DNA from 2 places in the Gracilibacillus xinjiangensis genome. Region 2 is predicted to be linked to the other one. Evidence: predicted binding sites of a transcription regulator. Region 2 holds the regulator's gene; the other holds the start of a gene.
What was found. The regulator CtsR, encoded in region 2, represses protease genes until heat stress. The targets are predictions, from matches to a motif close to ATGGTCAATAAAGGTCAAACA.

Region 1 (5,766 bases), on a different contig from region 2:
TCGATTGCTTCCCGAGTTGTCCTCGTACTTACACCTACAAAAACATATTCAGGTGATACAATGACGTCTCCACCTTCGATTGAGGAAGTTGGCAGTGTTTGGTATTTAATTTCCTTTTCTTCTAAGTATGCCTTAAGTATATCTACTTCTGGCTTACGAATATCCTTGTCCATTCGTGCAAGGAAAATTGTATCATCAATCGTAAAGCCTATATCCCTCGTGAACACCTGTTCATTAAATTCTTCTTTCGGATCAAGCAAGATTACCTCTACATCATTTTGTTTTAACACTTGCACAAAACCTTCATGCTGTTTCATTGCACGGTCTACATCAATGTTATCATCCTCGTAGACTCTTTGCGTTGTATTAATGATTTCTTTAATTTCCATATATTTTGGCGGGCATAAAATCACTCTTTCCAGTCGTCCATATTCTGTTTCCTGTTTGATCATAAAAAAAGCCCTCCTCTTTTCTTTTTATTATACCAAGAAGTATTGTAATCATTCTCGTTATGTATATTAGCATATCGCTCATAAATTTATAATAAAAAAACTGCGTTACTTTTTCTAACAAGTTAATTTTGCACATGATAAACCAATGTTATTCTTTATATACAATATTTTATTTTAAAAAACGGAGGGGATTTACATGGGCCGAAAGAGAATGAAAAATCCTAATTTCTTCACATTTATTTTACTAACATTTAAAGTTATGTTTCAGTAATCATTTTAAAAAAAGTTCATATACTAAGAGTAATTATTATATTAAGCACGGACTTGCTATCAAGGATTAGCAAGCCTGTGCTTCTTTGTTTTAACAGAACCTGGATATCTGTTCCTCTATCTATTCTATTAGTGAATCAAGCCACTAAATATATGTAAAGATTTCTCCTCTCCTATTTTCCATCATATGCATTAGACAAATAAAGAGCAAAAAAGTATGATATTTTTATAAAAAAACTCTAGCTGATCTTCATTTATCAGCTAGAGTAAACCTACTATCCATCTTATTCCTTTGTTATCACAATATCGTCATTTTCAAATGTGATGTAAATTTGAGATACATTCTCTTCCTCTAATAAAATGTCCGTAATGCCATCTTCTACTTTGTCTTGAATAACACGACGCAATGGACGGGCACCAAATCTTGGGTCATAGCCTTTGTCTGCGAGGAACTGTTTCGCATGATCACTAACTTCCACACTTAATCCTTCCTCTGCTAATTGAGCAGCAAGATCCCCTAACATTAAATCAACAATTTGCAATAAATCTTGCTGTGTCAATTCGTTAAATGGAATAATCGCATCAAACCGATTTAAAAATTCTGGTTTGAAATAACCACTTAAATTTTCCAATGTTGAGACAGCTTCATTGTTACCACTTGTAAAGCCGACTGTAATTTTCTTTGACCCTGTACCGGCATTACTTGTCATTATTATTACTGTATCTTTAAAGCTTACTGTTCTCCCATGGCTATCAGTTAAATGACCATCCTCCATGATTTGCAGGAACATGTTTTGCACATCTGGATGTGCCTTTTCTATCTCATCTAACAAAATGAGACTGTAAGGATTACGGCGTACTTTTTCTGTAAGTTGACCTGCTTCTTCATGTCCTACATATCCTGGAGGTGAACCAATTATTTTTGAGACAGCGTGTTTTTCCATATATTCACTCATGTCAAGTCTTATCATCGCGTCTTTTGTACCAAAGAGTTCTTCTGCTAAAGCTTTCGTTAATTCTGTTTTCCCAACACCAGTTGGCCCAACAAATAAGAAAGAACCTATTGGACGCTCCTTTGCTTTCAATCCAGCACGGCTGCGGCGGACAGCTTTAGCTACTTTATCGACTGCTACTTGTTGCCCAATTACTTTTTTAGACAGGTTATTTGCTAACTTTTTCATTTTTGATTGTTCATCTGCCTGAATCTTTCGAACTGGGATTCCTGTTTTCTCTTCGATAATCAACTGAATATCTTCTAAACTTATTTCCGCTTTTGGAGCTTCTTTCGTTTCAGCCAATTTTTTCTCCAACTTAATTTCCTGGTGTCTTAAGTTAGCTGCTCTCTCATAATCTTCTTGTTCAGCTGCTTCCGTTTTTTCTTTAGAAATTTCATCTAGTCGTTGTTGTAGTGCATCATGATCTGTTTCCGACACTTCTAGATTAAGTCTTGCACCAGCTTCATCAATTAAATCGATTGCTTTATCTGGTAAGAAGCGATCCTGAATGTAACGTTTAGATAACGTAACAGCAGCACGAAGGACCTCATCAGAGTAAGTTACTTTATGATAATTTTCATAACGTTCTTTTAATCCTTGTAAAATTTGCTCCGCCTCTTCCAAGCTTGGTTCTTTGACTATAATCGGTTGGAATCGACGTTCAAGTGCTGCATCCTTCTCAATTTGCCGGTATTCCTTAAGAGTGGTTGCACCGATTAATTGCAATTCACCGCGCGCTAAAGCCGGTTTTAGTATATTTCCTGCATCCATCTGTGAACCTTCTGCTGTTCCAGCACCAACTAGTAAATGAATTTCATCTACAAATAAAATTACATTCTGGCGTTCTTGTAATTCTTTGACCAATTGCTTCATTCTTTCTTCAAATTGACCTCTCACACCAGTATTAGCTACCAGTGATGCGACATCTAAAATATATATTTCTTTATTCAATAATTTAGAAGGAACATTACCTTCCGCAACTTTTAATGCTAGTCCTTCTGCAATTGCTGTTTTACCCACTCCTGGTTCACCGATAAGTACAGGATTGTTTTTGTTACGTCGATTTAATGTTTCAATCACACGTTTCACTTCTTTATCTCGCCCAATTACTGGGTCTATTAAACCTGCCCTTGCAGCGTCTGTTAAGTTTTTTCCAAGCTGGTCAATCAGACCGTTACCTCGTTTATTTTTATTATATGTTTTTGTATGGGCTTGGTTTGATCCATTAGCATTCCCTGAAAAAAAGGAATGAAAGTCTTGTCCGCCAAACATGTTAGACGGTTGGTTCATTTGATTTTTTATTTCATTAAAGCATGTATCACACACTTGTAATTGTTGAGTTTGATCATTGAATCGAAGGCTAACAGTTATGTTGGCTTGGCGTATTCCACAATTTTGACATTTCATCATATCTTCCTCCTTCAATTTCTTTAGTGTAGGTCAGTTTTGACTTTGACTATATTTGACCTTTTCTGATTCATATTATACTTTGACCTTCTTTGACTTTCAAGTTCTATGCTCAATTTTCTCAACATACTTAAAGGATCAAGAATGCAACATAGTTCAAAAAATTAAAAAAACCAACCGCGAAAGCAGGCTGGTTAGACTCATTCATTATTTTTATAAAACAACACCGAACGGGATAAGCACAATTAATAAAGCTATTAATATGGACCAGATGAGTTCTTTTAACAACTTCGTATCCCCCTATGTTTTTCTTACAGTTTATCATAGCCAAATAAATAATCGAATGTATTAGCAGTTTTCTTAACATACAATTTACATAACAATGTCCTTTCACCACATTATCTAATGTGATATGATAAAACTACCAAGAAAAAAGGAGTTGTTGCGGATTATGACGACTATTAAGCTTATTCACCATAAAAAAGAAATAAAAATGAATGTGAAACATCTGACAATATACAAACAGGCCAAGATTGTCGAGATGATTGATGCAAACCAACAATATTTTACAGCGATTTTCTATAAAAATAAATTTATTAATGCAAAAAAACTAAACGCAATGAAACTCCAATCCTTTCTTACCAATGCTTATACTAATGGTAACCAATACCCTTCCAACCATCCTCTTACGAGAGCCTTTCTCAACACCAATAAGAAATACCGTATAACTACATCAAATCAAATGTTCCAAAACCTTAAAGATAAATATGCAGATATTGAAATGCTTTATGTTCTTTCCATGTTTGATAATTTCCTTGACCACAGAAAAATTAGAGCATTGTGTAAGAAGATATTTTATCAATACCGTCGTAATGGGCAGATGAAGATGGCCTTTCGTACTATTGTTAACTATATCCAAATCCGACCGCATGATCGCTTTGCTACAGATATGATTCACCATATGGATTTTCAAAAATATCAAGAATCCTATCAAGATTTCAATACCATGGTTACTAAATGGGCAGACCCACTATATATTGAAGCTACGGCTGTTAATTTCCTTACCTCAAATCCGATAAACGATCAATTATTCCAGTTTTACGACAAGGAAGAACGATGGTTTGATGCACTTGCACTATATTATCAATTATTCCAAACTCAAAAATTTCCAATTGAAACGCATAAATTAGACAATTTCGAGGCACTGCTAAATAAAATAAATAATAATGAAATTATTGTATCTTTCTGGGAAGAACTGCTGAAAGTAAATCCTGCATCTGATAGAATCTTAAAAAAACTAGCTGATAATCATGCTAATGATGCAGTAATTGCGAACATGTTAATGTCGAATAACGGAATACAATTAGATGTTTTTGAGAAAGCTCTTCTGACAGTTGATGGAGAATTCCTTTTCCATTATAAGGATCAATTATTTTCTTATATTATTAAAAATTTTAAAAATGACCAAACAAAAATGGAGAAACTTGTCCACTATTGTATGAGGAAATTATTACCACACATCTCAATAACAGAAATGCTAGGCTATTTAGAGCAAATCGAATTACCTGTAACGACTAAACTTAAAAACATGAAACAACTTGAACAGAATCCTGACAAACAATTTGTACTTGGTGAACTCTACTACCAATTAGAACAATATGATAAAGCAATCAAATGTTTCGAATGGGAGATGGAATTATCTCCAGATGATCCGAAGCCACTGCAGTATTTACAGAAAAGTTACAATGCTATTGGTGATAAGACAACAGCAAAGAATTATCAAGATCTATTAGTCAACATAACATCTCGTTCCAAAACATCCTAATTGAAGTGCATTATGCTTACTGGGAAAACGGCACTACCCTTATCTTTCTTCTGTACTTACGAGCAGAAACGATAAGGGTCTTCGCTTAATTTATTCATTAATAAGTTATATGTGAAAGACATAATTATATAAACAAGTTCATATTATGTATTTAATCTAAACTGTTTCTTCCACATATCTATTACCAATCCCATATTATGTTTGCATCCTGTTATGGTATAATAATACAAAATAGACGATGATGACTTATCAGGATCGTAGTTTTTCTAATCCTATCATCATTAATTTTTTATACTAAAACTCCAACAAGAAAACTGGTGATATGTAGTGAAGAAACAGTACTATGCAATAATTGATATTGGATCAAACACAATGCGGCTAGTTATTTACTTACAAGAAAGAGGTGGCCGCCTAAAAGAAGTAGAGAATGTGAAAGCTGTTGCAAGATTACGAACTTTCCTTGACCTGAATAATAATCTTTCCAAAGCCGGGATAAACAAATTAGTCTCCACATTGAATAGCTTTAAGGATGTCTTGTCTGTTTATCAGTTAAAAGAAGTTATATGTGTTGCAACAGCTACAATAAGACAAGCTAATAATAAAGATGTAATTAAAGCAATAGCAGAACAGGAAACTGGCCTTCCAATGCGTATTCTATCTGAAGAAGAAGAAGCATATTACGGTTACTTAGCCGTAGTCAATTCAACATCAATTGAAACAGGAATTACTGTTGATATTGGCGGAGGAAGTACTGAGGTCACTTACTTTGAAAACAGAAAGCTAATTCAATCACATAGTTTTTCATTTGGTGCACTGA
Region 2 (5,766 bases):
ATGAACCTATTGGACGTTTCGGATCTTTTAAGCCAGCTCTTGCTCTTCGAATAGCTTTCGATACAGCTTTAACAGCTTCCTCTTGCCCAATTAAACGGTTGTGTAAGATTTCTTCCATGTGAAGTAGTCTGGCACTTTCGTCTTTGGTGATAGCAGACACTGGGACTCCGGTCCAAATGGAAACAACACTAGCAATGTCTTCTACCCCAACTGCTGAATTTTCTTGCCCTTGTTTTTCTTTCCATTTCGATTCAGTATCCTCAAGTTCTTTCCTTAACTGCTGCTCATTATCGCGTAATGCTGCTGCTTTTTCGAATTCCTGACTTTGTACAGCTGCATCTTTTTCTTTTTTCACTTCTTCTAATCTTTGTTCCAATTCTTTTAAGTTAGGCGGTGTAGTATAAGAACGCAGGCGTACTTTCGATCCCGCCTCGTCTATTAAATCAATTGCTTTATCTGGTAAAAACCGGTCAGTAATATAACGGTCAGATAATCTGGCAGCAGCTTCAATTGCTTCATCCGTAATCGTGACACGGTGATGCGCTTCATATCGATCTCTTAATCCTTTTAAAATCTGGATCGATTCTTCTACTGTTGGCTCATCGACTTGAATTGGCTGGAATCTACGCTCCAGTGCTGCATCTTTTTCAATATACTTACGGTATTCATCTAATGTGGTTGCACCAATACATTGTAATTCACCGCGAGCAAGTGATGGTTTTAATATATTTGAGGCATCAATGGCACCTTCTGCTCCACCAGCACCAATTAACGTATGCAACTCATCAATGAACAAAATAACATTGTTCGCTTGGCGAATTTCCTCCATTACTTTTTTCAAACGGTCTTCAAACTCACCACGATATTTCGTTCCAGCTACTACTGTCCCCATATCTAATGTCATAACACGTTTGTCACGAAGGATCTCAGGAACTTCATTTTGCACGATTTGTTGGGCCAAACCTTCCGCTACAGCTGTTTTCCCAACACCCGGCTCCCCAATTAAAACAGGGTTATTTTTCGTTCTGCGGCTTAATACTTGTATCACACGTTCTATTTCTTTACTGCGGCCAATGACCGGATCTATATTTCCTTCTTTTGCTATTGCGGTTAAGTCTCGTGCTAAAGAGTCTAATGTAGGTGTTGTCGCACTATTATTCTGATTATTGCTTCTTCCATTAGAATTGTTATTCTCCGTACTTCCTAACAGCTGCAATACTTGCTGACGCGCTTTATTTAAGCTTACACCAAGGTTATTTAATACACGTGCCGCAACGCCTTCACCTTCACGAATCAAACCTAATAGAATATGCTCTGTTCCCACATAAGAATGACCAAGTTTTCTTGCTTCATCCATCGATAATTCAATTACTTTTTTCGCTCTGGGTGTATAATGGATCGTTTGAGAAACTTGATTGCCTTTACCAATTAATGATTCTACTTCTTCGCGAATCTTCTCGGCACCCAGACCAATTGCATGTAATGCTTTTGCAGCAATACCTTCACCCTCGTTAACAAGCCCTAACAAAATATGTTCTGTTCCAATATTATTATGCCCCAACCTAACAGCTTCTTCTTGAGATAATGCCAATACTTTTTGTGCTCTTTCTGTAAATCGACCAAACATCATTTAATATTCCTCCCTTTGCTCTAGCGTAAAGCGTTCCCTAATTAACGATGCTCTAAAAACATCTCTTTCATGCGGTGTAAGCATTCGCCTAGCGTATTGCTGCAAGAACGCTGGCTGTGTCAAAACCATTAATTCATTTAAAATAGATTTCGGTATATGATGAATATATTCCAGGTCAATACCAAGCCGTACGTCAGATAAACATTTGGCTGTTTCCTTTGATTCAATAATACGACTATGTTCTAAAATTCCATATGAACGGAATATTCGATCTTCTAACTCTAGTTCTGATTGTTGACGTAATAATGTCCGTGCCTGTCGTTCTTGTTCGATTAATTTCTCTACAACACTTGTCAAATCCTCGATCGTATCCTGTTCGGATCTCCCTAGTGTTACCTGGTTTGATATTTGAAAAATATTTCCTAATGCTTCACTGCCTTCACCATAAATCCCTCGAACAACAAGGCCTAACTGATTAATCGCTGGTATCATTCTATTTAGTTTCCTGGTCATCGCTAGAGCTGGTAGATGAATCATTACTGAGGCCCTTAGACCTGTGCCGACATTTGTTGGGCAACTGGTTAAGTATCCCCGCTCTTCATCAAACGCATAGTCGATTTTTTCTTCTAACCAATCATCAATATGAAAAGCTTCTTCTAACGCTCTTTCCAACTGAAAACCCGGGAAATACAATTGCATCCGAATATGGTCTTCTTCATTAATCATTATCGAAACCTGTTCATTTTTAGAGATTAACGCGGCACCGTATGTGGATTTATCAGCCAAATGAGGACTTATTAGGTGTTTTTCTACTAAAACTTGCTTTTCAATTGGTTTTAAGTCCGCCATCCTGACAAATTCTAATTGTTCATAGTTTGCAAAAGATTTTTGGTTAAATTCTTTTTCTAAGAAATATAGAATTCCATCTAAATGTTCCTGATTTGCAATTATTGGGAAGGGAGATTGTTCAAAGTTTCTTGCTAATCTTATTCTGCTGCTCATTACAATATCACTATCTGGTCCATCTTCCTTTAACCACGGACTAATTGCCTCATTAATAAATTGTTCCAATCCCATTAAACATCCCCCTCTCCACTTTGATTGAGAGTTTTCTCCATCTCTTTAATCTGGTCCCTAATTTTAGCAGCCTCTTCAAATTCCTCCTCTGCGATCAGCTGCTGTAACTTCCACCTTAATTCTTTCACTTTTCTGCGTGCAGAGATATCTTTTCCTACACGTTTTGGTACTTTTCCATGATGTGCTGTATTACCACTATGCACTCTTCTGAAAATCGGATTTAAGTGCTCCGAAAATGTCTGGTAGCATGATGCACAACCAAATTTGCCGACTTGCGCAAATTCCTGATAAGTCATTCCGCATTTTTCACATTCCATTTGCCGAGCAGCAGGTTTGTTATGGGTAGAGTGGTGTAACTTTTCTGGGTCAAAGTTAAACAAACCTGAAAGTAAGTTGTGCAAAGAATATGACTCATCGTCTGTGGTTACATAACCTTTTTCCTTTGCGCATTGGTGGCAAACGTGTATTTCCCGTTTTTCACCATTTGTTACTTGTGCGAAGTGAAGTGTTGCCGGATTTTGTTTGCATTCCTGACATTCCACGTAACCCACCTCCTAAATGTGGTACTTTAATGAATGTAACATTGCTGACATAACTCTTGCTCTTATCTCATCCCTTAATGGCAACTGAAAGGACAATGTATCTCTATCCAATGCTGCTAACATCAATTTTGCTTCTCTTTTTGTAATTAATTCTTCTTCTAGCAACCTTTCTAAGATATTGACTGCTTTTTGCTGTGATACTTTTGGTTGAATCATAACAATAATTTCATCAATTAATTTTGCTTTATCTTTATTAGTGACTCTGCTAATACGAATGTATCCACCGCCACCTCGTTTACTCTCAACTAGATATCCTTTTTCTAATGTAAACCTTGTATTTATTACATAGTTAATTTGAGAAGGTACACATTCAAAACGATCAGCAATTTCACTGCGTTTTATTTCGATAATTCTCTTTTGATTACTTTGCATCACATCTTTCAAATATTCCTCAATGATATCTGAAATATTTCGCATTTTCACTCACCCAATCTGACTTTGACTATATTTGACTATACTTTTATTATATCGGATGTTTTATTTGTTGCAACTATATTGTTCTTTAATATTATTACCTAGATAATCCATTTAAAAACATCAATGGAACCTCATTTTAATTTTCTCGACATTTTCCTGTTCTAATAGCCACTCATGAAGGCTTATCCCTTTTTTCTTGTGGGTAACATCTAAATACATTTTAATCTTGCGATAACCGCTTTGATCTTTAGTTATATCCAATTCTCGAATCTCGAGGGAAAAAGATTGAATTTGTTCAAGAAACTCTGAAGTATTTTTATCTTCGGAAAGTTTAATCTCAAAAACAATTTGGTGATTTTTTCTATGAATTATCTTCTCTAGTTTATTAAGCAAGACCAAGCTAATTAAGATGATAATAGTTGTGATGATTGCTTCTTTATACATCCCGATTCCAATAATTAATCCCAGCCCTGCTACCGCCCATATCGAGGCAGCTGTTGTTAACCCTCGAATTGTCCGGCCATTGACAATAATTGTACCCGCACCTAAGAAACCAATCCCTGAGATAACATATGACGGAATTCTTGCAGGGTCAAATTGAACGTTATTATAAGTCTCAATAAATTGCTCAAATCCATTAATAGATAAAAGCATCATTAGGCATGCACTAATACCTACTAATATATGTGTTCGAAAGCCTGCTGAATGGCGGTTCAACTCTCTTTCCAAGCCAATTAGTCCAGACAAAGTTAATGCAATCATTAATTTTGTGATTGATTCAATGAATTCTAAATCAAAGATATCTTCTAACAAATGACTACACCTCCAAGTTATATTCATATATACCCTAAATTACACGAATATATTTCTATTTTTATTACTTTTGGAGGTGGAATTCTTTCCCCTTTACTAAATCTTTTTTTAGGGACAAAAAAAGCCACTTCTTTTAAAAGCGACTAAAAAAAATCAGGAAAATAAGTATGTTTAATTGGTATCATTTTATCAAATTTTTCAATTGCGTTATAGCTGCCTTTAATTAAGGCCAATCTTTCTAATTCTAATGGCCTTTTATAACCTAACAGCATCTGAGTAAGCTGTTGTACCGAACAGCAAATAACATTTCTTGTGTCTGTTAGCTCATGGTCTAAACATGTAACCTTTTCATCTTGAATAATATAAGTCCCGTTATTGTCAGGGATAAATTCATCCTCTATAATCAGAGAAATAGAATCAGAAGAATGAATACTTATAAATTGATAGTTCTTTAGGAACTCAGGAACATCTACAATTCGTGCCATAAAGTATTTTTTTACAATCTGTTCAAAACGGGGCTCATCAAATAAGCAGGGGATAAAATCTTCGTCAGGTACTTTCATTTTAACTTTCTCTACCATTGAATCATGGTTTCCTATAAATTCAAGAACGAGTTTTAAGCTGTTTAAGGAGCGGTAGGCAATCTCTTCCACATATAGAACGCGATCCTTTACATGATAAAGAATATAGCTGTCAGGTTTATTATCCTGATCATAGCCTACTGCTATGACCATCTCCTTTTTAACTACTCTTTGTTTCCACCAATCTGTATCTCTTATTATTCCACCATTAAAACTTTTGATATAATCTATATATATACTTTCTAGTATGTTGTAATCTGCCTCAATTCTTTTAACATGCCCAAGTGCATTCCAGTTCTTTTGAAATTGCTTTATCGGAATCTCGTAGTCTCTATAGTTAAAGACAAGCTCATAGCCATATTTACGATAAAAGGGAACCGAGAATGGGTGCAAATAGGAAATAATATAACCTTCCTCCCGCATATTTAGAAGCGTATGCTTTAATAATTTTTTCACAATGCCACCTCTTCTAAATTCCGGCCATGAGGAGACAGAAGCTATTCCACCCATTTTCATGTCTTGTTCATTAATATGTACAGTAAGAGGTATCATGTGAACTTTTGCTGCCAGCTGGTTGTTCTCTATCCACCCCCAAATTTTGTGGCGGCCAGCTTCTGCTTCTTTTTCTGCTAATTGATCCTTATCC

Region 1: ACFOY7_RS00165 (ATP-dependent Clp protease ATP-binding subunit) is a predicted target of CtsR. The motif match lies at 3,204-3,224, and genes of this name have one in related genera.

What each region holds. Positions count from the first base shown of each region.
Region 1 is NZ_JBHSDT010000001.1:28,484-34,249, forward strand. Features, by position in the region: gene ACFOY7_RS00160 (dimethylarginine dimethylaminohydrolase family protein) at 1-452, opposite strand, end outside; gene ACFOY7_RS00165 (ATP-dependent Clp protease ATP-binding subunit) at 1,007-3,124, opposite strand; gene ACFOY7_RS00170 (tetratricopeptide repeat protein) at 3,576-4,949, shown strand; gene ACFOY7_RS00175 (Ppx/GppA phosphatase family protein) at 5,277-5,766, shown strand, end outside.
Region 2 is NZ_JBHSDT010000009.1:67,589-73,354, forward strand. Features, by position in the region: gene clpC (ATP-dependent protease ATP-binding subunit ClpC) at 1-1,630, opposite strand, end outside; gene ACFOY7_RS18370 (protein arginine kinase) at 1,631-2,707, opposite strand; gene ACFOY7_RS18375 (UvrB/UvrC motif-containing protein) at 2,707-3,249, opposite strand; gene ACFOY7_RS18380 (CtsR family transcriptional regulator) at 3,262-3,726, opposite strand; gene ACFOY7_RS18385 (MgtC/SapB family protein) at 3,847-4,488, opposite strand; gene ACFOY7_RS18390 (GNAT family N-acetyltransferase) at 4,683-5,766, opposite strand, start outside.